Regions from separate parts of the Bradyrhizobium sp. AC87j1 genome, predicted to be linked through region 3. Evidence: predicted binding sites of a transcription regulator. Region 3 holds the regulator's gene; each other region holds the start of a gene.
The links. The regulator LexA, encoded in region 3, represses DNA repair genes until DNA is damaged. The targets are predictions, from matches to a motif close to TGTTCNNNNTGTGTTCNG.

Region 1: the regulator LexA is predicted to act here: its motif matches at 6,102-6,119, upstream of CV770_RS10780 (ImuA family protein).
Region 2: the regulator LexA is predicted to act here: its motif matches at 2,133-2,150, upstream of CV770_RS02425 (nucleoid-associated protein).

Annotation. Positions count from the first base shown of each region.
Region 1 covers NZ_PTFE01000015.1:2,623-13,054, reverse strand. Annotated here, with positions in the region: gene CV770_RS10805 (GMC family oxidoreductase) at 1-169, opposite strand, end outside; gene CV770_RS10800 (M20 aminoacylase family protein) at 370-1,542, shown strand; gene CV770_RS10795 (inorganic phosphate transporter) at 1,617-3,245, opposite strand; gene CV770_RS10790 (UdgX family uracil-DNA binding protein) at 3,344-4,786, opposite strand; gene CV770_RS10785 (putative DNA modification/repair radical SAM protein) at 4,786-6,021, opposite strand; gene CV770_RS10780 (ImuA family protein) at 6,185-6,973, shown strand; gene CV770_RS10775 (Y-family DNA polymerase) at 6,870-8,465, shown strand; gene CV770_RS10770 (error-prone DNA polymerase) at 8,462-10,432, shown strand, end outside.
Region 2 covers NZ_PTFE01000002.1:200,292-210,723, forward strand. Annotated here, with positions in the region: gene CV770_RS02420 (hypothetical protein) at 1-1,002, opposite strand, end outside; gene CV770_RS02425 (nucleoid-associated protein) at 962-2,059, opposite strand; tRNA gene CV770_RS02430 (tRNA-Tyr) at 2,364-2,449, opposite strand; gene rlmB (23S rRNA (guanosine(2251)-2'-O)-methyltransferase RlmB) at 2,656-3,486, shown strand; gene CV770_RS02440 (hypothetical protein) at 3,610-4,101, opposite strand; gene CV770_RS02445 (hypothetical protein) at 4,145-4,630, opposite strand; gene CV770_RS02450 (hypothetical protein) at 4,914-5,375, shown strand; tRNA gene CV770_RS02455 (tRNA-Thr) at 5,542-5,616, shown strand; gene CV770_RS02460 (GFA family protein) at 5,635-6,048, opposite strand; gene CV770_RS02465 (outer membrane protein assembly factor BamB family protein) at 6,277-8,109, opposite strand; gene CV770_RS02470 (class I SAM-dependent methyltransferase) at 8,203-8,916, opposite strand; gene CV770_RS02475 (methyl-accepting chemotaxis protein) at 9,112-10,432, opposite strand, start outside.
Region 3 covers NZ_PTFE01000005.1:80,643-91,074, forward strand. Annotated here, with positions in the region: gene CV770_RS05140 (MFS transporter) at 1-918, opposite strand, end outside; gene CV770_RS05145 (DUF2171 domain-containing protein) at 1,307-1,540, shown strand; gene CV770_RS05150 (ComEC/Rec2 family competence protein) at 1,637-3,913, shown strand; gene CV770_RS05155 (GAF domain-containing protein) at 3,923-4,864, opposite strand; gene CV770_RS05160 (hypothetical protein) at 5,068-5,502, opposite strand; gene lexA (transcriptional repressor LexA) at 6,070-6,771, opposite strand; gene CV770_RS05170 (molybdopterin molybdotransferase MoeA) at 6,948-8,159, opposite strand; gene CV770_RS05175 (hypothetical protein) at 8,387-8,593, opposite strand; gene CV770_RS05180 (HAD family hydrolase) at 8,761-9,384, opposite strand; gene CV770_RS05185 (alpha-hydroxy acid oxidase) at 9,398-10,432, opposite strand, start outside.

The sequences.
Region 1 (10,432 bases), on a different contig from region 3:
AGAGATAGCCGACCGGGATGTGGAACCAGATCCAGTTGTCGTCGCCGCCGGCTTCGAGGACGAGGACGCGATTGCCGGGATCGGCCGACAGCCGGTTGGCGACGATGCAGCCCGCCGTACCTGCCCCGACGACAATGTAATCAAATTCACCTTCGAACCGTCTCGGCATTCTGCTTCCACCCAACCGGCGTCATGCCCGGGCTTGTCCCGGGCATCCACGCACTTTCTGTTCTAATAGTCAGACGTGGATGGCCGGGACAAGCCCGGCCATGACGAGAGGACAGGGTTACCCTCGGCCCGCGGCAGTTGGGTGGACTGGCGCTTGCATGGTAGACAGTCCTGCATTTTCAACAAAGCTTGAGACCCTCCATGCCCATCGTGAACCGCGTCGCCGACCTTCAACCCGATATTCAGGCCTGGCGCCGGGACATCCACGAGCATCCCGAGCTGCTGTATGACGTCCACCGCACCGCAGCATTCGTCGCGGACCGGCTGCGCGAGTTCGGCTGCGATCAGGTCGTGACCGGGCTCGGCCAGACCGGCGTGGTCGGGGTGATCAAGGGCAACAAGCCGGCTGGCGAGGGGCTCAAGACGATCGGCCTGCGCGCCGACATGGATGCGCTGCCGGTCGAGGAGCAGACCAACCTGCCATACGCCTCCAAGATTCCGGGCAAGATGCACGCCTGCGGCCATGACGGCCACACCGCGATGCTGTTAGGGGCCGCCCGCTACCTCGCCGAAACCCGCAATTTCGCCGGCGATGCGGTCGTGATCTTCCAGCCCGCCGAGGAGGGCGGCGCCGGCGGCGCGGCCATGGTGAAGGACGGCCTGATGGAGCGCTTCGGCATCGAGCAGGTCTACGGCATGCACAATGGCCCCGGTATTCCGATCGGCTCGTTCGCGATCCGGCCGGGTCCGATCATGGCGGCGACCGACGAGGTCGACATCATGATCGAGGGTCTCGGCGGTCATGCCGCGCGTCCGCACAAATGCATCGATTCCGTGCTGGTCGGCGCGCAGGTGATCACCGCCCTGCAATCGATCGTCGCGCGCAGCGTCGACCCGCTGGAATCGGCCGTGATCTCAATCTGCGAATTCCACGCCGGCAACGCCCGCAACGTCATTCCGCAGACCGCGACGCTGAAGGGCACCATCCGCACGCTCTCGCCCGAGGTGCGCAAGCTGGTCGAGAAGCGCGTGCATGAAGTGGTGGCGGGCGTCGCGCAGATGACCGGCGCCAAGATCGACCTGCGCTACCAGCGCAACTATCCGGTCGTGAACAACCACGCCGCGGAGACCGAGGTGGCGCGCCGCATCGCGCAGCAGGTTGCCGGCGATGCCAACGTGCACGAGATGCCGCCGCTGATGGGCGGCGAGGATTTCGCCTATATGCTGGAAGCGCGCCCCGGCGCCTTCATCTTCTGCGGCAACGGCGACAGCGCCGGCCTGCATCACCCCGCCTACAATTTCAACGACGAGGCGATCGTGTTCGGCACGTCCTACTGGGTGAAGCTGGTCGAGGAATCGCTCGCGGCGTCGTAACGCCGAGTTCCAAGCGCAAATGAAAAGAGCCCGTGCATCGCACGGGCCCTTTGTTTTTGAGTGATGCAATCCGCTCAGAAGATCCGCGAGAAGATCACGTACAGCGTGGCCGACAGCATGATCGCGCAGGGCAGCGTCAGCACCCAGGCCATCAGCAAGTTGCGGATGGTCGCCATTTGCAGGCCCGAGCCGTTCGCGGCCATGGTGCCGGCGACGCCCGACGACAGCACATGCGTGGTCGAAACCGGCAGGCCGAACACGTCGGCGGCGCCGATCGTAGCGGCGGCCACCAGCTCGGCCGAGGCGCCTTGCGCGTAGGTGAGATGGCTCTTGCCGATCTTCTCGCCGACCGTGATCACGATGCGCTTCCAGCCGATCATGGTGCCGAGGCCGAGAGCGATGGCGACGGCGACCTTCACCCAGGTCGGGATGAACTTCGTGGCGCTGTCGAGCCCACCCTTGTAGGCGTTCAAGGTCGCGACCTCTTCCTTGTTGAGGTCGTTTTCCTTGTCCTTCATCAGGAAGCGGATCGCTTCCGAGGTCAGGTACATGTCGTTACGGGTGTTGCCGACCACTTCCGCCGGCACCTTGTTGAGCGAGCCGTATTTCGCGACTTGGTCGCCGACATCCTTCACCAGCACCGACAGCGAGGGGTAGGTGCCCTCGCTGATGTGGTGCGAGGTGATGTACTGGGTCACCGCAGGACGGGGATCGCCGATGATCGAGTGACCGGCACCCTTGGCCGCGATCACCTTGGAGGCGGCATCCGAGACCTTCTGGAACTGGGCGACCTGGGATTCCGGCAGCGCGCGGTTGAGCGCATAGGCGGTTGGCACGGTGCCGATCAGGATCAGCATGATCAGGCCCATGCCCTTCTGGCCGTCGTTCGAACCGTGCGCGAAGCTGACGCCGGTGCAGGTCGCGATCAAGAGGCCGCGGATCCAGAGCGGCGGCGCCTTGTTGCCTTCGGGCGCAGCATACAGGGCCGGGTTGCGCACGATGAACTTGAGCAGCAGCAGCAGCGTCGCGGCGCAGATGAAGCCGAACAGCGGCGACAGCAGCAGCGCGTAGCCGATCTCGGTCGCCTTGGTCCAGTCCACGCCCGAGGTGCCGTCGCGGCCGCGCATGACGGCGTTGGCGACGCCGACGCCGATGATCGAGCCGATCAGCGTGTGCGAGGAGGAGGCGGGCAGACCGAAGAACCAGGTGCCGAGATTCCACAGGATCGCGGCGATCAGCAGCGCGAACACCATCGCGAAACCGGCGCTGGAGCCGACCTGCAGGATCAGCTCGACCGGCAGCAGCGAGACGATGCCGAAGGCGACCGCGCCGGAGGACATGAGCACGCCGAGGAAGTTGAAGAAGCCCGACCACATCACCGCGACTTCGGCCGGCAGCGAATGGGTGTAGATCACGGTCGCCACCGCATTGGCGGTGTCGTGAAAGCCGTTGACGAATTCGAAGCCGAGCGCGATCAGGAGCGCGACGAACAACAGGATGTAGGGCAGGTAGCTCGTCACGCGCGCGCCGGTCGCGTTGACGTCGACATAGATGCTGTAGGCGACGAACAGCAGGCCCGCGGCGAGGATGCCGAAGAACAGGATCATCGTCAGCGGATTGAAGCCCTTGTCGAGATTTGGCCGCGAGGCCGGCTGGATCGGCGCGGGATCGGCTACCGCGCGGTCGAATGCTACATCGGTCATGTCTGGACGCCCCTTAACTTTGAAGTAAGGGTATTGTCCGCGATGGATTTGAAGGCTGGATGACAAGCGGCGGTTGAAAACCGTTTTCCTGCCAGTATTTAGGCTGCCCGCGCGGCTTTCTTCTGCAAGCCGGCAGCGATCTTCAAATCGTCGACAAAGCGCTGATATTCCAGCGCCTTGGCTTCAGGATCTGGCAGCCGCAACAGATAGGACGGGTGCACCGTCACCAGCGCTTTGCGTCCGTCGGGAAGGTCGATGAGCCGTCCGCGGGACTTGCCGATGGGAGTGATCTTGCCGAACACGCTTTGCGCGGCGGTAGCGCCCATCGCCACGATCAGATCTGGCTGAATTGCCGAGACTTCCCGCTCATACCATTGCCGGCAGGCCCGGATCTCCGGCGTATTCGGCTTCTGGTGCAGGCGGATCTTTCCGCGCGGCACGAATTTGAAGTGTTTCACCGCGTTGGTGACATAGACCTTCTTGCGATCGACACCGGCCTCCTCCAGCGCACGGTCGAGCATCTGGCCCGCCGGACCGACGAAGGGGTGGCCGGCGAGATCTTCCTTGTCGCCGGGCTGCTCGCCGACCAACATGATGTTGGCGGATCTCGGGCCTTCGCCGAACACGGTCTGGGTCGCGTCCTTGTAGAGGTGGCAGGCGCGGCAATGCGCGGCCTCCTCGCGGAGCGCTTCGAGATCGTCGGCAGCTGGCTTGCGTTTCATCGGAGCCTCCGGCCGCTTCTGAGGCTTGTGCGGATCGGTTGCGGCATTGGCGATCATGGCGCCGGTCATGCGTTCGGCGTCCTCGATCAAGGGCTTAATGATCGAAGCCTCGGGCAGGTTCCTCCAATATTTCTTCGGCATCTCGGCCTGCATCGCCTTCACCTTGAGCCGGGCCGGATTGAAGATGCTGGCGTAATAGCGCCGCCAGGTTTCCTCCAGCCGGTCTTCGCCCGGTGCTTCGCTCTTGCTGACGCCCGGCGTGAACGCGAGCGCGTGGCCGTCCCAATGTGCGCAGAGGTCCGGCGTCAGGATCGACCAGGGCATGTCGGCAAAGCGCTTTGCGAAGAACGGGGCTGCGAGCTCGACGATGTGATGCTCCGGCTCGAACCAGGCGACGTAATGCGCTGCGCGCTCGCGTCCGATCTCGCGGAAGCGGACGAAGGCGTGCATCTTGTGCTCGTCGCGATGGACCGCGCGGGCCATCGCCGTAACCTGCGCGACGTCAGGGTCGGTCGCGACCTCGATGAGATCGTGGTTGTCCTTCAGCCGAAACAGCAGGCGATAGAGGATCGCAAAGCGCTGGATATCGCGGTGCAGGATTGCGGCCTGGGCAAGCTCGATGAATTTGCCTGATACGTTGAAGGTGCCGTCATTCACCTCGAGGATCGGAGACGGTGCAGGCGGTGCGAACAAATCGGCTTCCCCGCCCTGCACGGTCCAGGTGACATCGGTGGGCTGCACGTAATGAAGCACAAGGCTGCGCGCGGCTTTGCGCCAGCCGTCGAAATCGGTTTCGGTGTCGAGGGTGATGTACTGCATCAGAAGCCAAATCCCAGTTGAGTTGCTTTCGGCTTGAAGCGCTCGATCAGCCCGGCGGCATCGAGACGATGCGGCGAGGGGCGGTGATCGCTGAGGACGATGAACGGCAGCGCCTTGTTGCGGGGCACGTGCAGCCGGGCGAGATCGGCGAGGCGGATCGTGGTGGTGCGCCGTGTTGCAATGATGCGCTCGACCGCCTTGGTGCCGAAGCCCGGCACGCGCAGCAGCTCCTCGCGGCTGGCGCGGTTGACGTCGAGCGGGAAGCGATCGCGATGACGCAGCGCCCAGGCCAGCTTCGGATCGATGTCGAGCGGCAGCATCGCGCTGTCGTCGACGATCTCGCCGACATCGAAACCGTAGAACCGCATCAGCCAGTCGGCCTGGTAGAGCCGGTGCTCGCGCAGCAACGGCGGCTGCACCAGAGGCAAGGCGCGGCTGGCGTCGGGGATCGGGCTGAAGGCGGAGTAGTAGACGCGCCGCAGCCGGTAGGCGCCGTAGAGATTGGCGCTGGTGTGGAGAATGGTGTGGTCGGAGGCAGCATCAGCGCCGACGATCATCTGCGTGCTTTGGCCCGCCGGCGCGAAACGCTGTGGCCTCGCCTTGGTCTTCGCGCTGCGGCCTTCCTCGGCCTCGTCCAGCTTCAGCCGCAGCCTGCCCATGGTGCGGCGGATCGCGCGCACGTCCTTCTCCGGCGCGAATTGCTGCAGGCTCGTCTCCTCAGGCATCTCGATGTTGATGGAGAGACGATCGGCATATTTGCCGGCTTCCGCGATCAGCGCATCATCGGCCTCGGGAATGGTCTTGAGATGGATATAGCCGCGGAAGTGATGCTCCTCGCGCAGTTTTCGCGCGACGCTCACCACCTGCTCCATGGTGTAGTCGGGGCTGCGGATGATGCCGGAGGAGAGGAACAGACCCTCGATGTAATTACGCCGGTAGAAGTCGAGCGTCAGCTTGACCAATTCGTCGACGGTGAAGCGGGCGCGCGGCACGTTCGAGGAGGCGCGGTTGACGCAATAGAGGCAATCGTAATTGCAGGCGTTGGTCAGCAGCACCTTGAGCAGCGAGATGCAGCGTCCATCAGGCGCGTAGGAATGGCAGATGCCCATGCCGGGGGCGGTCGACCCCATGCCCTTGCCGTCGCTGGAATCCCGCTTCTCGGTGCCGCTGGAGGCGCAGGACGCGTCGTATTTGGCGGCGTCCGCCAGGATTTCCAGCTTGCGTTGTACGTCCATCTTGGAATCCCTTTGATTCAACTCATGAATCTATTTGCGCGCCAATTCGATTGACTCTCCGCGCGCCGTTAGCTTTATATTAGAACATATCATGAACAAATGAGCCAGCCGCTGGTTCTCTTTTTGAGAGCCATCGGCAATCACCCCTGAAGGAGCGGCGAGCATGAGCGGCGCACGGACAAGCGCGCTTGCGACCTTGCGCGGCCAGATCGAGCGCATCGAGACGGCGACGGTCGTGCATCCGCACGATCGCGTCGCGCTCGGCCACAGCGAAGCCGACAACGCGCTGAAGGGCGGCCTCGCGCGCGCGGCGATCCACGAGGTGTTTTGCGCTGGGTCTCAGGGGACGGCCGCGACCGGCTTCGTCATGGGACTTGCCGGGCGCGTCTCGGCGCAGCGGCCGCTGCTGTGGGTACGGCAGGATTTTTCAGAGATAGAGGCAGGCGCACTGTCGATGAGCGGGCTCGCCGAGCTCGGCCTCGATCCGCGCCGCATGGTGATGGTGCGCGCCGCCGATGTCGAGAGCGCGCTACGCACCTCGGCCGATGCGCTCGCCTGCGATGCGCTGGGCGCCGTCGTGCTCGAGCTCTGGGGCGAGACCAGGCAGTTCGATCTCGTGGCGAGCCGCAAGCTGACGCTGGCCGCGCAAGGCTCCGGCGTCACCGGGCTTTTGCTGCGGATGGCCGCGCAGCCGCTGCCTTCGACCGCGGAGACCAGGTGGATGCTGCGCGCGGCGCATTCGCCGCCGGGGTCGGTGTGGGACGCATGGGGCGCGCCGCGCTTCGATGCCGAACTCTTGCGTAATCGTCATGGCCCGTGCGGCCGGTGGATCATGGAATGGAATTGTGATGAGTGCCAGTTCAGTGAACCGTCGACGTATTCTCAGCCTGTGGCTGCCACGCCTGCCCATCGACCGGATTCAACGGTTCTTCAACAGCGCCGGGCTGGGTAAAACCAATAATGAGCCGAGCATTGTCGTCATCAAGGAGAACAATGCGCTGGTGATCCATGCGCTGGACGAGGCTGCCGAGCGCCTCGGCCTGTACATCGGTCAGCCGCTGGCCAATGCGCGGGCGATGTGCCCGGATTTGCGCGTGTTCGATGCTGATGTCGCGGCCGATGCGAAGACGCTTAGCGACATCGCCGACTGGTGCGACCGCTTCACGCCGCTGGTCGCGCTCGACCCGCCGCATGGGCTGTTCCTCGACATCACCGGCTGTGCGCATCTGTTCGGCGGCGAGGCTGCGTTGCTGCAGGCGCTGGTTCGGGCGCTCGGCCGACAAGGCTTTGCCGTCAGCGCGGCCATCGCCGGCACCTCGGTCTGCGCGCGCACGCTGACGCGGCAGGCCACGGGCACCATCGTTGCCGATGGCGAAGAGGCGAGGGCGATCAGCCGGTTTCCGGTGTCCGCGCTCGGTGCGGGCGAGGCCATCACCACCGGCCTGCGTCGCGCCGGCCTCAAGACCATCGGCGACGTCACCGCGCGCTCGCCGAGCGAGATCACGGCGCGGTTCGGGGCGCGGTTCTCAACCTTGCTCGCGCATGCGTTGGGGCAGGGTGATGCGCCGATCAACCCGCGAAAGCCGCTGCCTGATTACATCGTCGAGAAGCGTTTCGCCGAGCCGATCGCGACCGACACCATGATCGCGATGACGCTGTCGCGGCTGGCGGACACGTTGATCGCCTCCATGGAGAAACAGGGCAAAGGCGCGCGTCGGCTGGAAGCTGCCTTCTTCCGCACCGATGGCGTGGTGCGCGCGATCATGGTCGAGACCGGACGGCCGGTCACGCAAAGCAAAGTGATCGACCGGCTGTTCCGCGAGCGCCTCGATGCGCTCGCCGATCCCCTCGATCCCGGTTTTGGCTTCGACATGGTGCGCCTGTCGGCGAGCCGCACCGAGATCGTGGTGCAGGAGCAGCGCGATCTCGACGCCCATGTCCACGACAATGACGAGCTTGCCGCCCTGATCGACCGCATCGCCGCGCGCATCGGCGGCAAGCGCGTCGTCGTGCACCTGCCTGAGGATACCCATATCCCCGAATGCGCCGTGCTGGCCGCGCCGGCGCAGCATCATCTCGCCGCCGCCATGCAGGCCGAATGGCCGGCACGGACCGAGAGCGAGCCGCCGCTGCGCCCCTTGAGGCTGTTCGACAAGCCGGAGCCGATCAAGGTGCCGTTCGCGGCCGTGCCGGATGGTCCGCCGCATCAGTTCACCTGGCGCCGCGCGCTGCATGCCGTGGTGCGGGTGGAAGGACCCGAGCGTATCGCGATGGAATGGTGGCGGCAGGACGGCAAGCAGCTGACGCGGGATTACTTTCGCATCGAGGACGCCGAGGGCCTGCGCTTCTGGATTTTTCGCGACGGACTTTACGAGGGGGAGGTGTTCGACGGCGACGGCGAGCCTGCTTCTCCCGGCTGGTATGTGCACGGTCTCTTCGCATGAATAGCCCCGCTTATGCCGAGATCGGCATCACCACCAATTTCTCCTTCCTGCGCGGCGGTTCGGATCCGCGCGCCTATGTGCATCAGGCGAGCAAGCTCGGCATTCCCGCGATCGGAATCGCCGATCACAACACGCTCGCCGGCGTGGTGCGGGCCTGGAATGAGCTCGACAATGACAAGGTGCTGCACAAGCCGAAACTGCTGATCGGTGCGCGCATCGTTTTCATCGACGGCACGCCCGACATTCTGGTCTACCCGCGCGACCGCGCCGCCTATGGCCGGCTGTGCCAGCTTCTGACCAAAGGCAAGCGCGGCGACGACATCACGCGGATCGAGAAGGGCGAGTGCCGTCTCACCTTCGCCGATCTCCTGGAATTTTCGGAAGGCCAGCTCCTGGTCCTGACGTTGCCGCATCGCTTCGAGCCGGCGCAGGCGCTGGATGTGCTTGCAAAGCTGAGGGCGAGCCGCGCCGGGGGCGTGTGGCTGGCGGCGAGCCTGATCTATCGCGGCGACGACCGGCGCCGCCTGGCGCGGCTCGATGACCTTGCGGCCAAAGCAAAAGTGCCGCTGCTCGCGACCAACGAGGTGCTCTATCACGATCCCGGCCGCCGTCCGCTTCAGGACGTGCTGACCTGCATCCGGGAAAAGACCACGATCGAGGCGGTCGGACGGAAGCTGGAAGCCAATGCCGAGCGCTTTCTGAAAACACCCAGGGAGATGGCGCGGTTGTTCCGCGATGTCCCCGAGGCGATCGCGGAGACCATGCGTTTTGCGGGGAAGATCGACTTCTCACTCGACCAGCTCAAATACCAGTATCCGGACGAGCCGGTGCCGCCGGGCAAGACCGCGCAAGGGCATCTGGAGGATTTGACCTGGGCGGGCGTCGATAAATACTTTGGCGGCATCGAGAACATTGACGACAAGCTGCGCGCGACGTTGAACAAAGAACTCGCGCTGATCGCCGAGCTGAAATACGCACATTATTTCCTCACCGTGCACGACATCGTGCACTATGCGCGCAGCCAGAACATCCTGTGCCAGGGCCGCGGCTCGGCGGCGAATTCGGCCGTGTGCTACGTGCTCGGCATCACCTCGGTCGATCCGACCAAGGTCGATCTGCTGTTCGAGCGCTTCATCTCCAAGGAGCGGCTGGAGCCGCCCGACATCGACGTCGATTTCGAGCATTCCCGGCGCGAGGAGGTGATGCAATATGTCTACCGCCGCTACGGCCGCCATCGTGCCGCGATCATCGCAACGGTCATCCACTATCGCCCGCGCAGCGCCATCCGCGACGTCGGCAAGGCGCTGGGCCTGACCGAGGACGTCACCGCCGCGCTCGCCGACACCGTCTGGGGCAGCTGGGGCAAGGGTCTCAACGACATGCAGGTCAGGCAGGCCGGGCTCGATCCGCAAAATCCCATGATCAACCTCGCGGTCGAGCTTGCGGCCGAGCTGATCGAATTCCCGCGGCATTTGTCCCAGCACGTCGGCGGCTATGTGCTGACGCAGGACCGGCTCGACACCTATGTCCCGATCGGCAACGCCGCGATGGACGACCGCACCTTCATCGAATGGGACAAGGACGACGTCGACGCGCTCAACATGATGAAGGTCGACGTGCTCGCGCTGGGCATGCTGACCTGCATCCGCAAATGTTTTGATTTGATCGATCAGCATAAGGGCGAGCGGTTTGTGCTGGCGAGCGTTCCACAGGACGACCCCAAAGTTTACGACATGCTTTGTGACGGGGAATCGCTCGGCGTGTTCCAGGTCGAGAGCCGCGCCCAGATGAACATGCTGCCGCGCCTGAAGCCGCGGACATTCTACGACCTCGTCATCGAAGTCGCGATCGTGCGACCGGGACCGATCCAGGGCGACATGGTGCATCCGTATTTGCGGCGGCGGAACGGGCTTGAGAAAGTGACCTATCCCTCGCCATCGCCCGAGCATGGCCCCGCGGATGAGCTC
Region 2 (10,432 bases), on a different contig from region 3:
GAAGGCGACTGCCGCGTCGCGCCACAGCCCGGACGAAAGCGAGGATGTGTTATTCGCCAATGAGCGCACATCATCTGCCAGTCCCTTTCGGAGATCGGACATGAGTTTAAAGGCATCGACGCCCTTGGATTGAATGTGGAGACGATAAGCCGTTCGAGCGGACGCGAAAGCTCCTTCCAGGCTCTCTCGCAGTCCATCCTGCCAACTCGAATCTGTCTGCCACAGCCGAACCAGTTCGGCGGATAGCAAACTATGGCGGGTTTCAGCGTCCCGCCCATCAAGATAAATCCACTCGCATACGTCGGACAACGTCGAAAGAAGCTCGGGCGAAGTCCATGACGAAAGCGGCGCAATAGCTGCGATTACCTTACGTCCACTGCGAAGATGTGCAACGGCCTTTCCATCGTCGTCGATTGATACAGCGTCAGGTAAACACAATGAGAGACGATAACTCGCAACATTCAAAATCTTATCGCGGAGCCATGCATCGGCTACGATCCACGTGCTTACGCTGGTCGGAACCAAGCCTTTCCCAGACATGTCATTGACGAGTCGTCGAGGGGAAGGCGCCGCATCGACGCTTTGCGTAGGAGATGATGTAGAGGAGTCATCCATCCAAGGTCGGACGATCAACCCGGCGCTGGTGCTTTCGAAGTCAATCTCAGCAATCAGTACATTTTCGACGGACTCGAATCTGCTCGGCTCCGTGGCAGCGGAGCGACAAAAGCCATCGATCGTGAAAAACTTTAAAGTATCAGGATGCGGTACTTTGATTATTCGTATCGAGAAGGCTCTTTCTGAAAACTCCTCAAGATCATCGTCCAACAGTTCATAATCATCCGAATGATCCGTCACGCTAATGGTGACCCCCATTTCGGCGGCTTCCAGGCGTGCAGCCTGAAGGAATTGCCAAAACGGCGTCCCGCTGACGGTTATCGTCTGTTGATAGAGATCGCTGGTTTCACTGACGGGGCCGGCCGCGTGCTGGCGCAGCGCTTCCATCAATGCTTTCGTCCGAGAGTTCGTCATCAATAATACCCTGCGTCCTGATTGTTATCGTGGCGCTTCCGTCTGGGCCTCGGTCCACATTCACGACGGCTTTGCCTGCGTCATCAAGTTGCTTCGGGTAGATCACCCAGATGTTTTCTTGCGTTCTGAGGCGCCGAACTTGGGGGGACTTGACGCGCGCTTTATCGATTTCGATCACTTCACCTGAAATGCGATTTCGATGAAGCTCGCGCTCAACGTCTTTTCTGAACCCATCGTCCTGCCAGAACGGACCGAAGACTTGAGCCCCGAAAACGTTGAGGTCTTCTCCGGGCTCGATTGCGTCACGCGAACGCGTCGCTTCGTGTAGGTTCCTTCTCCAATTCCGCTTGACGTCTTCCGGCATCGATTGCCGGTAGACAGCGGCGCTGGCCGCAAGTGACTTGATAAGCCGATCGGTGGCGTCTGATGGCGTCCAAAGCCGCTTTACGCCCAGAAAGGTCTTGAAGTACTCGGTGATATTTCGCTTGTTGGCTCGGTCGTAGACGGCAAGGTCTCCTCCTTTCGCATCCAACACTATCAACGCTGATTTCTGCATCGCCTTGCGATCCTCAACGAATGTGTTGTTTACTTCAGTGACCTTTGCGCGAACGCGACCGTCTTTCGTTGTCTGCTGGTATCGCAGCACTTTTTGATCGTCGAACTTGATGAGCGCAAAAGCGGGCGTGGGCAATCCGCCGAGTTGAGCCACGATGAACGCGCCTTTCGACGAAAGCGGTGCGCCCTTGTGGCCGCTCTGAAAGACCTCGGTCAGTTCCTTAGAGCGCTGGACAAACTTGCTGCTGTCTTCGGACACACTCCGAAGCGAGGGCCGCACTCCCGCATCTTCACCGATGAAATTGAACCTGTTTCCGACATTCGTTTCCCGAATCCGAGCTAGAAAAAAGCTCTCGAATCCAGCCGCATCGATCTCGTCCATCAATTGAAAATCTTCGTCGGCCGGGCCGACAACATGGAAAATCATTCGTTGGATGGAAATACGATCGAGCGCATCTTCATCTAAAAGACCCATTCGTTCCCCCGTCACGTGCCGCGAAGCGAAGACGGAAGTAGCAGAAAGTTCGCTGCTCAACTAACGCGCAATTCGGAACATAATGAGAACACTCTAAGCCGTCAATACGGACTCCGGAAGTTTGGCTACGGCTCTCACGAAGGCGGAGAAGGAGCTTGTCGCGCGGCCACGAGCCGGGCTGCGCCCGTGTCTTCTTGTTGTTGAAAGCGATCGGATTAGTGGGGCTTGAAGTGGGGCTCAGAAGCATCCGAAAAATCTGGCGCGCGGGCGGCACCTGATTTTTCGACTAAGCTATTGAAAAGATTGGTGGGGGAGGCAGGACTCGAACCTGCGAAGCCATGAGGCGGCTGATTTACAGTCAGCTCCCTTTGCCACTCGGGACACTCCCCCGCTCGACGGCAGCACAATCGGGCCGGACCTTGCCGGCGACCGAAGACGGCCATGGAACGTGAAGGCCGCGACAGCCCGGATGGGGGCGCGACCGGGCGCGGTTATGGGCGATCCGATGGGGCAAAGTCAACCGAGGCGAACAGCTAAAATCGCCTTCGAAGCCACCCAAATTGCCATATTCCGGGACCCGTGACACAAGCGAGCCCATGAAGGATCGAAAATTCACCCCCAGGGGCCCTCGCGGCGGGGCTAAGCCCTTCAACAGGCCCGGGAAATCGGGCGGCCGGCCGGCCTGGCGCGACCGCGATTCGCATGCCGACGGGCCGGTCATCCTCTATGGCTGGCATACCGTCACCATGGCGCTGGCCAACCCGGAGCGGCGGATCCGCAAGCTGACGCTGACCGAGAACGCAGCGAAGCGGCTCGTGGACGAAAATATCCAAACCCGCGTCACCCCCGAGATCGTCCGGCCCCAGGAGATCGACCGCCTGCTGCCGCCCGACGCCGTGCATCAGGGCCTGCTCGCCGAGGCCGATCCCCTGCCCTCGCCCGACATCGAGGACTTGGCGCAGGAAGGCATGGTGCTGGTGCTCGACCAGATCACCGATCCCCACAATGTCGGCGCCATCCTGCGCTCGGCCGCAGCGTTCGCGGTGAAGGCGATCGTCACCACCGCGCGCCACAGTCCGGAAGCAACCGGCGTGCTCGCCAAGGCTGCCTCCGGTGCGCTGGAGCTGGTGCCTGTTGTGACCGTGCAGAACCTCGCTCGCGCCCTGACCACGCTGAATGAAATCGGCTTCCAGACCGTCGGCCTCGACAGCGAAGGCAGTGAGGATCTCTCGGACGTCGCATTGCGCGAGCCGCTCGCGCTCGTACTCGGCGCCGAAGGCAAAGGCCTCAGGCAATTGACCCGCGAGACCTGCAGCGTCGTGGCGCGGCTCGACATGCCCGGCGAGATCAAGAGCCTCAACGTCTCGAACGCCGCCGTGCTCTCGCTTTATGTCGGCGCGAGCCGGCTGGGGCTGATGAAGCGGTAAGTGTTTTCGAGCGAAGTGGATACCGGTTCGCGTCAAGAAAACGCGTCAAACCAAAAATCCAAAAAGCAAAACGCCCGTCCGCATCGCGCGAACGGGCGTCTCTTTAGCTCAACCGATCAGAGATCAGTAGTAGCGGCGCAGCACGCGGTGACCGCCGTAGTACGGCGCCGGCACGTGACGGTGGGCGTAGCCGTAGCGCGGACCATAGCCGTAATGCGTGCGCGGCAGGTAGCCGTGCCGCGGGCCGTAGCCGTAGCGGTACGGACGGTAGTACGGGCGGTGATAGGGAGCCACGGCGGCGCGATAGCCGTAGCCGTAATTGGCGGGCGCGACGACCGCGTCTTCACGGTAGGTCGGATACGGCGCGAAAGCGCCCGGGCCGGTGTAGGTCGGGCCCTGGTTGACGTAATAATACTGCGTGGTCGGCTCGGCGAGACGCTCGAAGGCGCCATAGCCGTAGCCGGCACCATAGCCGTAGCCGCCGCAACCGGTGTTGCAGCCGGAATAGACCGGCGCGACTGGCTGGCACGGGTTGAAGCCGCACGCCGCGGCGGGTGCCGTGGCGACGAACATCACGGCAGCTGCCGCGACCAGTCCCGAAATCATTTGACGCATTACTCTCTCCTGTTGATTTCTGTTTGTTGGATTTTGACGTTTCTTAACCCGGCGGCTTGCCGGGGACCTGGACATGCGGCCGCGGTCGCGGTGGCCGCGGACGATCGTTGATTTCAGGCGCGAGGATCACCGGCGGCGGATCGACGGGCACGTCCATCTGCGGCGGCAGCGGCGCCGATTGCGCGCCCCAGCTCTGGTGATAGCTCTCGGCGGGCTTCGGCAATTTGCGGTTCGCGGGCGGCTCGACCTCGAGCCGGCCGTAGCCGGGTCGCAGGCCCAGCGTCGGATAATAATGGCCGACGTCGGCGGGCTGCCGCTCGGCGATATAGCGCCCGCCATAGATCGTGGGCTGCACCTGCTGGTTCTTGCCCAGGCCCCAGACACCCTCGACCACGGCATAGGACGCGTCGATGTTGTTGATGATGATCGGCACGCCGGGCCGGCCGGGAACGACGATATCGAAGCCGCTGCCGGCAAACGCCGTCGCGGGCAGTCCGATCAGAAAGGCAGCGAGCGCCACAACGCGCATGAGGGGGACCCCGGTTATGCGGCGGCAACCTATCCGATCGCGGCGCAGAGAGGGTTAAGGCCCGCTCACCAAATTCCGGTAAGCCTAATGTGTAAGGATTGCGCGCCGCTCAAATGCTGCAAACCGAATGAGCGAAACGTTAACGGCGTGTGACTCCGCCGCACGGAACCGCGCCGTGCGCTCACATCCGTTTGACCGTTTGCTTGCGAAATCCCCCGGTTTCATCGGAACGTCCGGCGCCGCAAGCGTTTAGCCCCCGTCAACAAAATGGGAGCCAACAACCATGAACATCAAACTTCTTGGAGCGACGGCGATTGCGGCGACCATGCTGGCAGGCTCTGCCATGGCGCAGGCCGTCGTCACCAATCCCGGCCGCTGCTCGGCGCAATTCCCCAACGCCAATTGCCAGAATCTCGGCCCCGGCAATCCTTACACCGATAGCGGATACCGCCATCGCCGCGTGTCCTATCGTCAGACCAATGGCGACTGGAATAACGACTGGAACAGGAGCCGCACCGGCTTCTGGCCGACCGACGTCGCGGCCGGCGTAGCCGGCGCCGCGATCGGCACCGCGGGCGCGATTGCCAGCGCGCCGTTCCGCGCCTGGGACAATTCCTATGCCTACGACAATTCGTGGGACAACCGCGGCTGGGACACCCGTACCTACGCCCAGCGTAACGGCTTCGTCTGCACGCCCGGCACCTGGTTCAAGGGCGCAGACGGCCGCCGGCACATCTGCCAGTAAGGCGATCTAAATCGATGCGAGAGATCAGGCGGCCTCCGGGCCGCCTGATTCATGTCTGCGGCGACGGCCTTTCCGGTTCTGGCACTTTCCGATCAAGTCTGGTATTGCGGCGCGCAACGGGTGGACACCCCGGCCCATGCCGGCCCTACCCGCGTCGTCAGGCGTCGCCGGCTTAGCTCAGCGGTAGAGCAGCGGTTTTGTAAACCGAAGGTCGGGGGTTCAATCCCCTCAGCCGGCACCAGCATCTGGCGCGCAGTTTTCAGCTTGAACGCTTCGGCACGCTGCCTTGCTGGAAGTGCTCGGCACCTGACATCTCCACCCATCCATGTTTCGACTGCTCGAACACTGATCTGATGGGCGGTGGAAAATCGGAATTCGCGATCGCGCCGACGGCAACGCCGATCATCGCAGGCAAATTCTCGGCTTGCCAATAAACCGTCGAGCCGCAGTCAGGACAAAAATAGCTGCGGACCTTGCCGCCGCTTGCGGCTGTCCGAACGTACGGCTTTGGCGTCCCTGAAATCGTGACGGTCTCTGCAGCGTAGAAGGCGCCGACGCCGAACGGCGCGCCGGTTCGTCGCTGACAATCAACACAATGACAGGCGACGACGAGTTGCGATGGTCCCGGAAGCGACAGTGCGAGAGCACCGCAGCTGCATCTGGCATCGATCATCGAATTCTCTCCTCGTTGGTCGGGATGCAGTTGAAAGGGAGGCGCCTATGACGAGGTTGACGAAGCGGCCTCAACCCGTGCCCCGGACGCAGTGCAGCGCCTCTTCGGCGATGCGCTGCAGAGCCGGGGCCCATCGCGCCGCATTCCTCCGTGCCGCTTTCTGGGTCCCGGCTCAGCCCCGCAACGCTGAAGGCGTTGCAGCGCGTCCGGGACACGACGGCGAAATTCTCAGTCCGTCCCGACCTCGAACGCCAGCAGCACGTTGCCGGCGACGCCGCTCCATTGGCCGTAGCCGGAATTGGTGTAGAGCATGCCGCCGGCGATGACCGGCCCGGGGCCGTCGATCGCGCCGCCATGGGCGGGGACGCCGTTCACGGCCTTGAAATCCTGCGCGGTGTCGAACTCCCAGAGCAGCTTGCCGTCGGTGGCATAGGCGCGCAGGAAGCCGCTGACGCCGCCGGAGAATACCACGCCCGGGATCAGGCTCACCGCCGCCGAAAGCGCGGGGCTGCATTGGGGACGGTCGCCGCAGGTGACCGGCGGCACTTCCATCGCGATCTTGCCGCTGACGAGATCGAGGCCGAACAGGCCGCCGCCTTGCGTCGAATCGAGTTGCCGCGTGCCGTCACGCATGAAACGCACGTCCGAGTTGGCGACATAGATGCGCTCACCGTCCGCGGCCGAGCCCCACTCGCTGCCGCCGAGCGCACCGCCCTTCCCGATCCGGGTCTGCCACAGGATCTTGCCGCCGTCGTCGGGATCGAGCGCGTGCACGACGCCGGACTTCTGCGCGATGACGAGCACGCGCCTGCCGTCGCGCAAGGTCACGAGGATCGGCGATTGGCCGAAATCGTGATCGGGTCCGTGATCCTCCGGGCAATTGGACTTGTCCGCAGTGAAGCACGCCACGACGAAGGCATCCTTGGGCGTGGCCTGCTGCTTCCAGAGCAGCTTCCCGGTCGCGAGCTCAAAAGCGAGGATCGCATCGGCGGTTGCCGCCGGCGGGTTCGAGTATGAATTGCTGGTCGCCACATAGACGGCGCCCCGCTTCGCATCGATCGTCGGCGCCGACCAGATCGCGGCGCCGGACGGACCGAACAGCTGCGTGCCCCTGGCGTTCTTGCCGGTCGGATGCGGCACTTCCGGAATCGTATAGGCCTGCCAGACCAGCTTGCCGGTCACCGCGTCCAGCGCCACCACGCTGCCGCGGAAGGTGCAGCATTCGTAACTGGCTTGCGAGCCTGCGGCTTCCTCGATCGAGGACACCGGCACGTAGAGCACGCCCGAATGCAGCGTCGGCGCGCCGGTGATGCGCGCGGCGGCATGCTCCTCGACCTTCGTCTTCCAGATCAGCGCGCCGGTCAGCGCGTTCACGGCATAGGCGTTGGCGCGCAAATCGCCGAAGAAGATCGCGAACTGGTCGGAGCCCGGAAGTGGCGCAAAGCTGATCGCGGCCCGCACCGCCGCATCGATCGCCAGCGTCCACAGCGTGCAGCCGCTGCGCGCGTCGAGCGCGTGCACCTTGCGATCGGTGCCGCCGATGAACAGGATTCCGCCCACGATGGTCGGCGGCGCAAACGACACCGAGGCGCCGGGGAACGCATAAGCCCATTTCAACCGCAGGCGCGGCACCTGCTCCGCGGTCAGCCCCGCCATGTCGGCGGGCTGGAAGCGGCTGTTGTTGGTGTCGACGCCCCATCCGTTCCAGCGCGGACCGTCAAAGGCTAGCGGAAAACCGCTGACCTGCTGCGTGCAGCGGCCTTCCGCGTCGGCTGCAATGCCATCGCTCGCGATCTTGCCGGTGACGAAGGAAGCGATCGCGCGGCGCTCCGCATCGCTGCGATCCTTCGCCATCGCCGCCATACTGCCCGAGGTCAAGGTGCCCAGCACATGATCGAACGACATCGCCTGCATGGCGCCGCGGCCCGGCACGCGGCTCTGCGCATCGCCGTCGTGGCATTGCGCGCAATGCGCGGCATAGAGCGCTGCCCCCTCCTGCTGCGCCAGCGCCGGCGCGCTGCACCAGATCAACAACGCGGCCAGGACAGCACATGCTCTCATGGTGGGCTCCGGCATACGACAGGAGATCGCAACACAACCCGAAATCTATCGCCGGGGCGATCACGGACGCAATGGACGTTCCGCCCGCAGCTGTCACACATCCGTGGCCGTGCGGACGCGATCCGGCAACTCGTCCAGCCGCCAGAGCCCGAGGCTCTTGTCGCGCCAGCCGCCATCGCCCTCCTCGCAGCGCTCGTCGATCAACTCGCGCGGCGCCGGCCAGTCGAACGGCGCCTTCGTCATGTTGAGCGCGCGCCAGTCGCCATCCTCGCAATCGCGGTTTTCCTCCCACTCCGGAAACGTCGTGGCGAGCAGGAATTGCGCGCCGCTCTCGCGAAAGCGGGCGATGACGCGGGCGATGTTCTGAAAACTCAGATGCACCAGGCAATCCCGGCACAGGATCAGATCGGCGCGCGGCAGTGCATCGCGCGTGATATCGGCCACCAGGAATCGACCGGCCAATTCACCGCGCGCCGCACGCGCGTTGTTGGTCTCGATCAGCGACGGCACGATGTCGATGCCGATGTAACCGAGATCGAGATTGAGGTGGCCGATCCAGCCGGCATCGCCGCAGGGCGCATCAAGCAGCGAGCGTACGCCGAGCCGCTGCAGCAGCGGAGGAAGCGCATCCCGGATCGCGGCGGTGGCCGTGTCCTCCGAGCCGAGGCCCGACACCGAGTTCGTGGCACCCCAAAGGTTCGTCCGCTCGATCCGCTCGAACCGCGCGGCGAGATCTAGTCCCGAGAAATTGTCGCGGTCGGCGACGAAGCGTTCGTGGGCGAGCACGGGAGGACGATTGGAGATCATGGGATCGGACTCAAGGTCGAGATTCCGGTGCAAACACGCTATACTCGCGTCCGATGCGCTCGACCACCCCGAGAGAGAAGGCCAAGATTGCCGCTGGCGCGGTGACGGCCGTCGTCATGACGGCCGTGCTGTTGGTGTTCGTGCTCGCTTGTCTGCTGGCGCTCTAAGACGCGCGACGGACGGATGCCGGCGGACTTACGCCGTGCGCACCGTCCGCAGGAATTTCCCGACCTCGTCCTTCAGCCGGTTGCTGTCGGTCGCCAGCATCTTGGCGGTCGAGAGCACCTGCGAGGAGGCCGAGCCGGTCTCGGCCGCTCCGCGCTGCACGTCGGTGATGTTCGAGGAGACCTGCTGGGTGCCGTGAGCGGCCTGCTGGACGTTGCGCGAGATCTCCTGGGTCGCGGCGCCCTGCTCCTCGACGGCCGCGGCAATGGTCGAAGACACCTCCGACAGCCGCTCGATGGTCACGGAGTTATCGCGGATCGCGTTGACGGATTCCTGGGTCGCGGTCTGGATGCCGGAGATCTGCAGACTGATCTCGCCGGTCGCTTTCGCGGTCTGCTCGGCCAGCGTCTTCACTTCGGACGCGACGACCGCGAAACCGCGGCCGGCCTCGCCGGCACGCGCCGCTTCGATCGTGGCGTTCAGCGCCAAAAGGTTGGTCTGGCCGGCAATGGTGTTGATGAGCTCGACGACGTCGCCGATCCGCGTCGCGGCAACCGAGAGCTCGCTGACCCGTTCCGTCGTGGTGCGGGCCTGGGCGACGGCTTCGCCCGCCATCCGCGCGGATGCCTGCACCTGCCGGCTGATCTCGTTGACCGAGGAGGACAGCTCCTCCGTGGCGGTCGCGACCGACTGCACATTGCCGGTAGCTTCGCCGGACGCGACTGCGACGACCGAGGTCAGCTCCTGCGCGCGCTGCGCGGTGGTCGCCAGCGTCGAGGACGACGCTTCGAGCTCGGTGGAGGCGGATCCGACCGTCTCGATGATCTCGCCGACTGCACGTTCAAAGCCGTCGGCGAGGTTGACCATGTCGCGACGGCGCTGCTCGGCAGCCTGCTTCTCGACTTCGAGCTGTGCGGCCTTGAGGCGCTCGACCTCCAGTGCATTGGTCTTGAACACTTCGACCGTGTTGGCCATGTCGCCGATCTCGTCGCGCCGGTCCTTCTCGGGCACCTCGGTCTTGAGGTCGTTGCGGGCAAGCCCCTCCATGGCGAGCTTGAGCCGGGCGATCGGCTGCGACATCGCCTTGAGGCCGATGAACAGCGCGATCGCAATGCCCAGGATCAGGCCGCCGGCGCTGACGCCGATCACGGTCCAGGTCGCGGCGTGAGCGTCGCGGCTGATGGTGTCCTTGCGCTTGGCGACGGCCTGGGCGGTCTCGGTCGTGAACTTGGCGATGCGCAGCAGGGCCGCATCGATCAGGGGATCGCACTCCTTGTGCGCGCGTTCGGCTGCCCTGGCATTCTCTTCCGTGCTGCTGGCCTGTGAGCCGGCCTGGAGCACCGGATCGCAG
Region 3 (10,432 bases):
TCCGAGGATCACCGGCTTGCGGCCGATCTGATCCGACAGCCAGCCAAAGAAGATCAGGCTCGGCGTTGCAATGAGCAATGCTGCTCCCACGATGTAGGCCGAGGTCAGCGGGTCCACCTTGGAGACCTGCTGCAGAAAGTATAGCGCCCAGAATTGACCACTGTACCAGACCACGCCCTGTCCGATCAGGACCACAATGGCGATCCCGATGTATTTGACGTTCGAACTGAGGAAGGCCTCCTTCCACGGATTCCTCGTCATCTGTCCGCGGGCCTTGATCTCCTGGAAGATCGGCGTCTCCTGGAGCTGGAGGCGAATATAGATCGCGATGGCCACCAGCAGGAAGGACACCAGGAACGGAATGCGCCACGCCCATTCATCGAAGGCCTGATTGCCGGCATAGGTTCGGGTCAGGATGATGACTGCCAGCGATACCACGATCCCGAGAGTCGGAGAGGTCTGTAGCCAGCCGGTGTAGTAGCCGCGCTTGTCGTCAGGCACATGCTCGGCAACATAGGTGATGGCGCCACCATATTCGCCGCCCAGGCACAGCCCCTGGATCATGCGCAAGCCGAAGAGAAGGATCGCAGCCGTCAGCCCGATCGACTGGTAGGTTGGGATCAATCCGATCGCTCCCGTGCCCAGTCCCATTCCGGTGAGCGTGACGAGAAACGTATATTTGCGGCCGACCCGGTCACCCATCCATCCGAACAGGAATGCTCCCACCGGACGGATCAGAAATCCTGCCGTGAACAGCGCGATCGTGCTGAGCAGGGCGGCGATGGGGTGGGACTGCTCAAAGAACTTGACCGATAGAACTGCGGCCAGACTGCCAAAGATATAGAAATCATACCATTCGATGATGTTTCCTACCGACGCAGCGATGATCACGCGGCGAAAATCGCTCGGTACCTGCATGTGCGCCTCCTATGGTTTCAAAACGTCTCCTCGCTTGATTCAGCGTCGATCTTCTCGCGGAGAGCGTGATGCGCGGCGTTGCAGGCGCCAATTCAAAGAGTTGCGTCGGCAACGTCTGACCTCAGGCGCGTTTGGCGCCACCTGAGAAGAGCTCCGGCGGCCTTAGAGCCGCGAGCCACCACTGGCCTGCCCGTCTGTCGGGGAGGCGGGGAACCGTAGTGTAATCCCACCACGGGCTGCCAACTTATGAGACTTTCGGCTCAATCGATCTGACACGGGGCGCTTTTGCGACAGAGATCGCAAGGACTCGAATTGTCCGCGACGTCTCGTAATCAGCGAACGGAAAGGCGTCTCAGGCGTTGTGAGGGGGCCGGAAAAGGAACCCACCATGCAGAACATCGCAGAGCATATGGAAGTCATCGGCGCCGACGGCGTCCATATCGGCACGGTCGATCGCGTCGAAGGCAACCGCATCAAGCTGACCAAGAAGGACAGCGGCGAGGGCAGCCACAAGGGCCACCATCATTTCATCGACAAGGGCCTCGTTGCCGACGTCGAAGGCAACAAGGTGCGGCTGTCTGCCAAGGCCTCGGTCGCCGTGACCATGGAAGAGGAAAAGTAGGGGGCGCCTTCTCTTGTTCCCGATCTGTACCGCTATTCGCGCGGTCGCACGTTCCGGTAGCCTCAGTGCCAGTCGCGTCGCGTAAGGTGCAGGGACATGGCGGAGCCGGGCCGGCCAGTGCGGTCCCAGGGAGTTGCCGGGACGTGGCCCGTCGGCCGCGCTAGCCCGGCCGGCGGCTTTGCCCCCGCGGGCTTTGGCATCTGGCCCGCAATCGTCGAAACGCTAGGCGAATGGGCCCGTGCCGAGGCCGGCCCCGGCCGCCTGCTGCCGTGGGTGCCGGTCGCCTTTGGCGGCGGCATCGCGCTCTACTTCGCTGCTCATCACGAGCCGGTGTTATGGGTCGTCGCGGCAACGGCGGCCGTACTCCTGCTCGGCGCGATCCTGCTGCGACGGAGCCGGCTGTTCGCGCCCGCGATCATGATCGCGGCGGTCGCTTCCGGCTTTGCCGTGGCGACCTGGAAGACGGCGCGCATCGCCCACCCGGTGCTGGCCAAGCCGCTCTATTCGGTGGCGCTGTCGGGTTTCGTCGAGGCCCGCGACATCCGCGAGCGCACCGATCGTTTCGTGCTGCGCGTCACCGCGATGGAGGCGCAGCGCAGCGAGGTCAAGCTGGAACGCGTCCGCCTGTCGGTGCGCAAGGGCACTGCGCCCGAGGTCGGCAGCTTCGTTCAATTGAAGGCGCGGCTGATGCCGCCGCTCTCGCCGGTGCGCCCGGGCAGCTACGATTTCTCGCGCGACATGTTCTTCCAGGGCATCGGCGCCTCCGGCTTCGTGATGGGCGCGATCACGGCTTCAATCCCGCCCGATGCCGGCGGCCTGCGGCTGCGTTACGCCGCCTTCATGCAGGGCCTGCGCGATGCGATCGACGCCCGCATCCGCGCCACGCTCGAGGGGGACAACCGCGCGATCGCGACAGCGCTGCTCACCGGACGGCGCGATGCGATTTCCACGCCCGTGAACGACGCGATGTTCATCTCGGGGCTCGGGCACGTGTTGTCGATCTCCGGCTATCACATGGCGGTGGTCGCGGGCGTGGTCTTCTTCGCGGTGCGCGCATTGCTGGCCTTGATCCCGGGACTGCCAGCCGGCTTTGCCATCAAAAAATGGTCGGCGGCCGCGGCGCTGGTCGCGGCTGCGTTCTATCTGCTTTTGTCTGGCGCGGAGGTCGCGACGCAACGTTCGTTCTTCATGACGGCGGTGGTGCTGATCGCGGTGATGGTCGATCGCCGCGCCATCACGTTCCGTACGCTCGCGGTGGCGGCGCTGATCGTGCTCGCGGTCGCGCCGGAAGCGCTTGTGCATCCGAGTTTTCAGATGTCGTTCGCCGCGACGCTCGGACTCGTTGCGTTGGTGCAGATCGGCATGCCGAACCTGTTCGCATCCCCCGATCATTCCGCCACCGCGCGGATCGCGATGTGGGGCGGCCGCGAGATCGCGATGCTGTTCCTGGCCTCGCTGATCGCCGGGCTTGCGACCACGCCCTACGCCGCCTTCCACTTCCACCGCGTCACGCCCTACGGCGTGCTCGCCAATCTCGGCGCGATGCCGGTGGTCTCTGCGCTGGTGATGCCGGCGGGGCTGCTGGGCCTGCTCGCGGCGCCGTTCGGGCTCGACGGCGTGTTCTGGTGGCTGATGGGGATCGGGATCGACTGGATGGTCGCGGTCTCGCGCTGGGTGGCGGCATTGCCGGGCGCGGTCGGCCGCATCCCGGCTTTTGGCATCGCGCCGCTGATCGCCGCGAGCCTGGGGATCATCGTGATGAGCCTGTTGCGCACGCCCTTGCGCTGGTGCGGTGCCATGGTGCTGCTCGTTTCCATCGGCTGGGGGCTGTCGGTGCGGCAGCCCGATATCCTGATTGCCGGGGACGGCGCGAGCGTCGCGGTGCGCGGCGGAGACGGGCGTTTGCATCTGATCAGGGCGGGCAAGGACAATTTCCTGCTCAAGGAGTGGTTGGCTGCCGACGCCGATCCGCGCGATGCCGGCAGTAGCGCGCTGGCGAGCGGCGTCACGCAGCCGGACTCGTCGCACGATATGCCGCTCGCCGACGGACGGCTGGTCGCGCTGGCTTCGCGCATCGACGCATTGGCGGACGATTGCAGCCGGGCCGCGCTGGTGGTGACGTCACGGCCCGCGCCGCCCGATTGTGCGGCGATGGTGGTGGATCGGCCGCGGCTCGCTCGCCAGGGCGCGCTGGCATTGACCCAGCGTGGCGACGGCTTTTCGGTTCAGGCGGTGAGGACAAGAGGCACGAACCGCCCGTGGTTACCGGCCGGTGCCGGCGAAGGTGATTTCGACGGCAGCCTTGCGCCGAAGGCGGCTCCCCGCAGCCGCGACGCAACGCCATCGGAGACCGACTTGCAGGCCGACGATTGACGCGATCGATTACAGATACCAGGCCAGCACGGCCTCGAGCCTTGCGTTGCCGATGACTGGCAGGGCCACCATCCGCCTCAACCCCGCTGCGCAGGCGTCCGAGCCGGCGACCGAGCCGTCGTGGGTGAGATCGTCGTTGAGCGCCGGCATGCCGGTGGCCCAGGCGCCGCCGATGCTGCCTTGTCCTCGGGCGATGAATCTGGTCGCATAGAGCGCGTCAAGGTCGGTGTGCGCGCTGCAATCGCCGGCGCGAAAGACCAGCGCCGAACGGGCCTCGTTAGGGACCCAGATCTCGAAGCGTCGCGCAATCGGCGTTGCCTGCGCGGAGAGGAATGTCAGGACCCAGGTCTGGTCGGTGCCGGTTCGGTAGGGCACGCCGACGCCGAGATTGATCCCGACCTTGGCTGCGTCCTCCCAGCGCAGGAAGCTCTTGGCGTCGTGCAGGTCCTTGATGATCAGCGGCAGGCCAGCCTTCCAGGTGCGTCCGGGCAGTCCGAAGCCGCGAGGAAATCTGGTGTGGCGGGAGTTGAATTCGAACATGTCAGCTGCGCCGTAATAGCCGTCGACGAGGCCCATCTCGTGGGAGAGATCAGGATCGTTGTGCCAGAGTTCGATCGCGCCGACATGCGCCTCGTCGTCGCCGCAGAACAGCACCATCACCGCTTGCAGGAATTCGCCCGCGAACACCGGCACCGCCACGCCGCAAGTGAGGCCGGCCGCGACGGCCTGATCAGTCCGCTTGAAATAGGAGTTGGCGAATTTCGTGAGGATGACGGGATGGCCGCAGGCCCAGGCCTTGCCTGGAAGCCCCTCGTCATATCCGAAGTGCAGCTCTTCGCTGACGGCCTTGAACGCGGACAGCCCTTCATCGTAGAGGCCGCCGCCGAATTCCAGCCGCATGCGCGTCCGGTCAGGCACCCAGAGTTCAACGACGCGAATGAAGGTTTTCATCGAGCGTGTCCGCCGCCTCAGATCACGACAGCATCGGTCATTTGGCTGCGGAGCGGAGGTTCAAAATTCAGGCAGGACGGCCCAAACTTCGTGCGGCGACGAGGTTCGCCGCTCGAATGTCGTGAAACAAAAACCCACCGGGCTCGCCGGCCTCGGCCGGCGACGGCATTTCAATCCTGGCCCTCGACCTGTCGGCCGGGGCGTCAGCCGATCGGCAGTCGCGTGACCGTCGGGCGACTGTCGGCGATGATCTGCGGCTTGTGCTCGCGCTCGCCGATCGGCTGGGTCACGGGCAGTTGCAGCACGGTTGCGCGCTGGCCTTCGACGAGCTGCGTCACCAGCACGGATTTGCCGTCCGGGAATTCAATCGCATCATGATGGCGATCGGGAATGTGCGGATCGATCTTGCCGAACTTGCCGACGCGGGAGTTGACGGTGCGCGTCCAGATCCAGCGGTTGTCGTAACGGACGTTGTCGGCGAAAGCGAGCTCCGTTCCCGGCAGCAGGCAGACCGCGACGGAGAGATCGGCTTCGGAGGCGAAGCCGCGGGTCGAGGTGCCGCGGAATGTTGTCGTGACGATCGTCTCGCCGACTTCTGCGGGGCGCGTCGCGACGGCATGCAGGCTGTAGTCACACATCGGGTGCTCCTCAATGCAGAGATAGCGACCCGCACCTCTTTCGGAGGCGCAGGCCCCTACCAGAGTGGAAGCACGTGACGGTCTGCTTGGTTGTAGGCAAATCTACGGCTGGGATCCGCGAGCCCCGATCACATTATCTTTTCCATCTTTTCCGAATTCGATAGGAACAAAGTCGGCTTCCGTGCATTTGGCAGGCGCGCGTCAACGACCGGCGAAACCAGCCAGCCCGAGTATCGTCAGCTCGGCTGTGTACGCGGTCGTTGCGGATTTTCTAGATCACGGCCGTGTCCTTGCCGACATGATGATGCAACCAGCGTCGCTGCGGCTGCGCTCAAACGATCTGGCGCATTTGGGCTGTCTCCCTCGAACTCGAAAGGCCGCGAAGCGATGTTGCTTCGCGCGGCCTACCGAGGATGTCGCGAAAGGAGGAGGGGCCGGACAATCTGTGCAGTACCAGAAGGGCTATCCCGCCGGAGCGGACCATCATCCGCTCCGATCTCTGATCGGCGATGCCGATCGAAGGCGCGCGCGAGGCGCTGACTACTTCCGGTATGAGTAGTTCCGGTATCAGTACTTGCGGTAAAGCCCGATCAGCTTGCCCTGAATCTTCACGCGGTTTGGCGGCAGGATGCGCACCTCGTAAGCGGCATTGGCGGGCTCCAGTGCGATCGAGGCGCCGCGGCGGCGGAAGCGCTTGAGCGTGGCTTCCTCGTCGTCGATCAGCGCCACCACGATATCGCCGGTATCGGCGCTCTCGTTGCGCTGGATCAACGCCATGTCGCCGTCGAGGATGCCGGCCTCGACCATGGAATCGCCGCGCACTTCGAGCGCGTAATGCTCGCCGGAGCCGAGCATGTCGGGCGGCACGCTGATGGTGTGGCTGCGGGTCTGCAATGCCTCGATCGGGGTGCCGGCCGCGATTCGGCCCATCACCGGCACCGCAACGGGTCGCTCGCCCTCGTCTGCGGACGGGCTGGAGCTCGCGCGCACCTTGCCGAGATTGCCCTCGATGACGCTTGGCGTGAAGCCGCGTCGGTTGCCGGCGGCAGCCTGGAGCTCCGGCAGCTTGATCACTTCGATGGCCCGGGCGCGGTTGGGCAGGCGGCGGATGAAGCCGCGCTCTTCGAGCGCGGTGATCAGGCGGTGGATGCCTGACTTCGAGCGCAGGTCGAGTGCATCCTTCATCTCGTCGAAGGACGGCGGCACGCCGCTTTCCTTCAAGCGTTCGCTGATGAACCGCAGAAGCTCGTATTGTTTGCGCGTTAACATCTCGACCAAAGTCCCCCGGTTGATGTCGTTCGATTCCGAGACGATGAATTCAGCGATAAGCCGCTACATCCTCGAAACAAATCATGAACGGACACTATATGTTCGATACATGTTCCGCAACTGCTTAATTTAGCGTGAACAAGACGGAGCGCGCGGAATGCGTGTGGCCGCGCAGGTCAGACGGGGAGCCGCAGCACCTCGCAAGGGCTGCCGGCCTCGGCCTTTGGCGCAAACGGTGCGCGCACGAGAAGTACCTGTGCTGCAGCAAGATTCGCAAGCAGAGAGGAGTCCTGATGGCTGACGGGAAGGGCGACGAGCGTGCCGTCGTCGCGCAGCTCCAGGCGCGCGCGCAGATAATCCTCGCGCTGGTCGTTGGCGCCGAGATCGCGGCCCAGCACGACGCGCTCGCGATGGTGATGAATCACCGAACGGCCCGACAGGGCGCGAATCAGCGGCACCATGAACAGGAAGGCGCAGACATAGGACGACACGGGATTGCCGGGCAGGCCGATGACGCCCATCGTCCCTAAGCGTCCGTGCATCATCGGCTTGCCGGGCCGCATCGCGATCTTCCAGAACGCCATCGCGATGCCTTCGTCCTTCAGCGCCTGCTGGACCAGATCGTGGTCGCCGACCGATGCGCCCCCGGTCGTGACCAGGACGTCGGCGCCGCTTTCGCGCGCGCGGCGGATGCCGGCGGTGGTGGCCTCCAGCGTATCGGCGGCGACACCGAGGTCGATGGTCTCGGCGCCCTCGCTGCGGGCGAGCGCGTGCAGGGCGTAGCCGTTGGAATAGACGATCTGGCCGTGCCCGGGCGTTGAGCCCGGCATCACCAGTTCATCGCCGGTGGCGAGGATCGCGACCTTCGGGCGGCGGCAGGCGGCGAGATGCGGGTGATTCATTCCAGCGGCGAGGGCGAGATCGCGCTCCGTCAGACGGGTTCCCTTGCGCAGGAGGACGTCGCCCTCGCGGAAATCGACCCCGGCGGGGCGGATGTGCCGACCCACGATCGCGGCTTCCTTGATCGTTATTTGCTTGCCCTCGGCGATCGTGTCCTCCTGGATCACGACTGCGTCCGCGCCGTCGGGAACGACGCCGCCGGTGAAGATCCGCACGGCTTCGCCGGCGCCGACCCTTCCCGTGAACGGACGGCCCGCTGCGACCTCACCGATCATCGTCAGCCTGGAATCGATTGTCGCTGCGTCGGCCGCGCGCACGGCATAGCCGTCCATCGCCGACATCGCCTGGGGCGGTTGGGTACGCCGCGCAGCGACGTCCTGCGCGAGCACGCGATGGTAGGCTTCGTCGAGTGAAACCATCTCTGCAGGCAGCGGCTCTGCACCCGCCAGCACCGCAGCAAGGGCGTCGGAAACCGGCATCAAGGCCACGGCGAAACTCCTGCTCGGCACGTTCGGACGAAATGTTCCGACAGTCTTCTAGCCGAGCGCGGGAGCAGAGGCAAAATTGCGGTGCGGGCACGATTTATCCTGCCGCTTCCGGCCCTGGATGGAAAGCGGGCTCAGGCCTGGTGTGGCATGATCCAGAGAACGAGACCGATCGGCAGGAGGGTGGCCATGGCGAGGACGAGAATGACGAGCGCCACGGCCAGCATCGCTCAACTCCCGCTCGGCCGGTCCGGCCCGTCGTCCAGCGCGACGTCGGGAGCCTTCGGGCCTTGATCCTTGTCGGGCAGCGGATCGGCCTGGGATTTCAGGTCGGCGGCCTTGCTGATCAGCTTGGCGGAAAGGTCAGAATCCGAGGTGGTTCTTGCGAATTCAAGCAGGAGAGAGGCTTGCTTGGTGAGATAGGTTTTGCCCAGCACGTCCATAAGTCCGGTGTAGAAGTCCCAACGGACTCAAGAGTCCGGAAGGGGCCATTCCGTTCCCGGAACTCCGTACAAAAATGCACAAAGCGCTCTGGTTCCTCATTTTGGGCAAATTGGTTCCGGGAGGGCTGCCCGACCTTGCGCCTCCCACTGAGCGGAGATCGTCAGATGCCCAATGCCTTCAAGGCGTTCCCGACGTCGCGCGGCGACGTCACGTGCACCGCCGTCAGCCCGCGCGACCGCGCGCCCTCGATGTTCTCGGCGAGATCGTCGAAGAACACGATGCGCCCTGCGGGCACGCCGATCGCGGCGACGACATGGTCGAAGGCTTCCGCGTCCGGTTTGCGCAGGCCGATGCTTGACGACAGATACAGCGCGCGGAAATGGCCGAGCAGTTCGCCGTATTCCTTCGAGAAATAGTCGACATGCGGCCGGTTGGTGTTGGAGAAGGCGTAGAGCGGCATCTGTTTCGCCGCGCGCGGCAGCAGCTCGGCGATATCAGGCATCTCGCCGGCGAAGATCGCGTTCCAGCCTTCCAGGAACTGCGCGTCCGAAATGCCGATGCCGAGCGATGCACGCAGCGAGGCGAAATAATCCTCGTCGCTGATCTTGCCGACCTCATGCAGCCGGTAGGCATCGTCACGCACATAGCGCGCGACGATGGCCTCGGGCTGGCAGCCGGCATGTCCCGCCCAGCAGGCGATCGCCTTGGAGAAATCGATGTCGAGCACCACGCGCCCGAGATCGAACAGCAGCGCATCCGCGCTGCCGGGAGAGAGCGAAGTCATTGCGTCCTTTCACTCAGTATCGATACGGATCGTGGTCGAACAGCGGGAATGCGCTGAACACGCTCGGCGGGTTGGTGGCGGTCGCCGGATGCAGGCAGGATTTGTCCACCTCGGCAAATGACGTGGCGCCCAAAAGGCCGAGGCAGCGCAGCACCTCGTCCTCCAGCAGCTCCAGCATCCGCGCGACGCCGGCCTCGCCAGCCGCCGCCAGCGCCCAGCATTGCAGCCGGCCGATGCCGACCATGTCCGCGCCCGCCGCGATCGCCTTGACGATGTCGGTGCCGCGGCAGATGCCGCCGTCGACCATGATCTTGGCGCGGCCCTTCACGGCCTCGACGATCTCGGGCAGCACATGCATGGCGCCGCGGCCGTGGTCGAGCTGGCGGCCGCCATGGTTGGAGACGTAGATCCATTCGACGCCGTGATCGACCGCGATCAGGGCGTCCTCGGCGGTGGCGATGCCCTTCAGGATCAGCGGAATCCTGAACTTGTCCTTGATCATCTTCACGGTCCGCCACTCCAGGCCCTTCTGGAAATCGCCGCCGGTGGCACGCAGGCGGCTCTCGCGAACGTAGCGCTTGGCGATGTCGCGTTCACGACGGCTGTAATGGGCGGTGTCGACGGTCAGGCAGAAGCCGGCATAGGCGCTCTTCTCGGCCCGGCTGACGACATCGGCGACAAAGGCGTCGTCGCCGCGGACATAGAGCTGATAGAGCCGCAGCGCATCCGGCGCGGCTTCGGCGGTCTGCTCCAGGCCGGGCTCGGACACCGAGCTCAGCATGTGCGCCGCACCGAAGGTGCCGGCAGCGCGCGCGACGCTCGCCGCGCCATCCGGATCGAAGATCTCGAGCGCGCCGACCGGGGCGAGCACCACCGGCAGGCGCATCTTGCGGCCGAACTGCTGAACCGAGCCGTCGACCTTGCGGACGTCGCGCAGCACCCGCGGGCGGAAGGCGATCTCGTCCAGCGCCATGCGGTTGCGGCGCATCGTGGTTTCGGTCTCGGCGGCGCCGACGATGTAGTCCCAGGCGTTCTGGTTGAGGTTGGC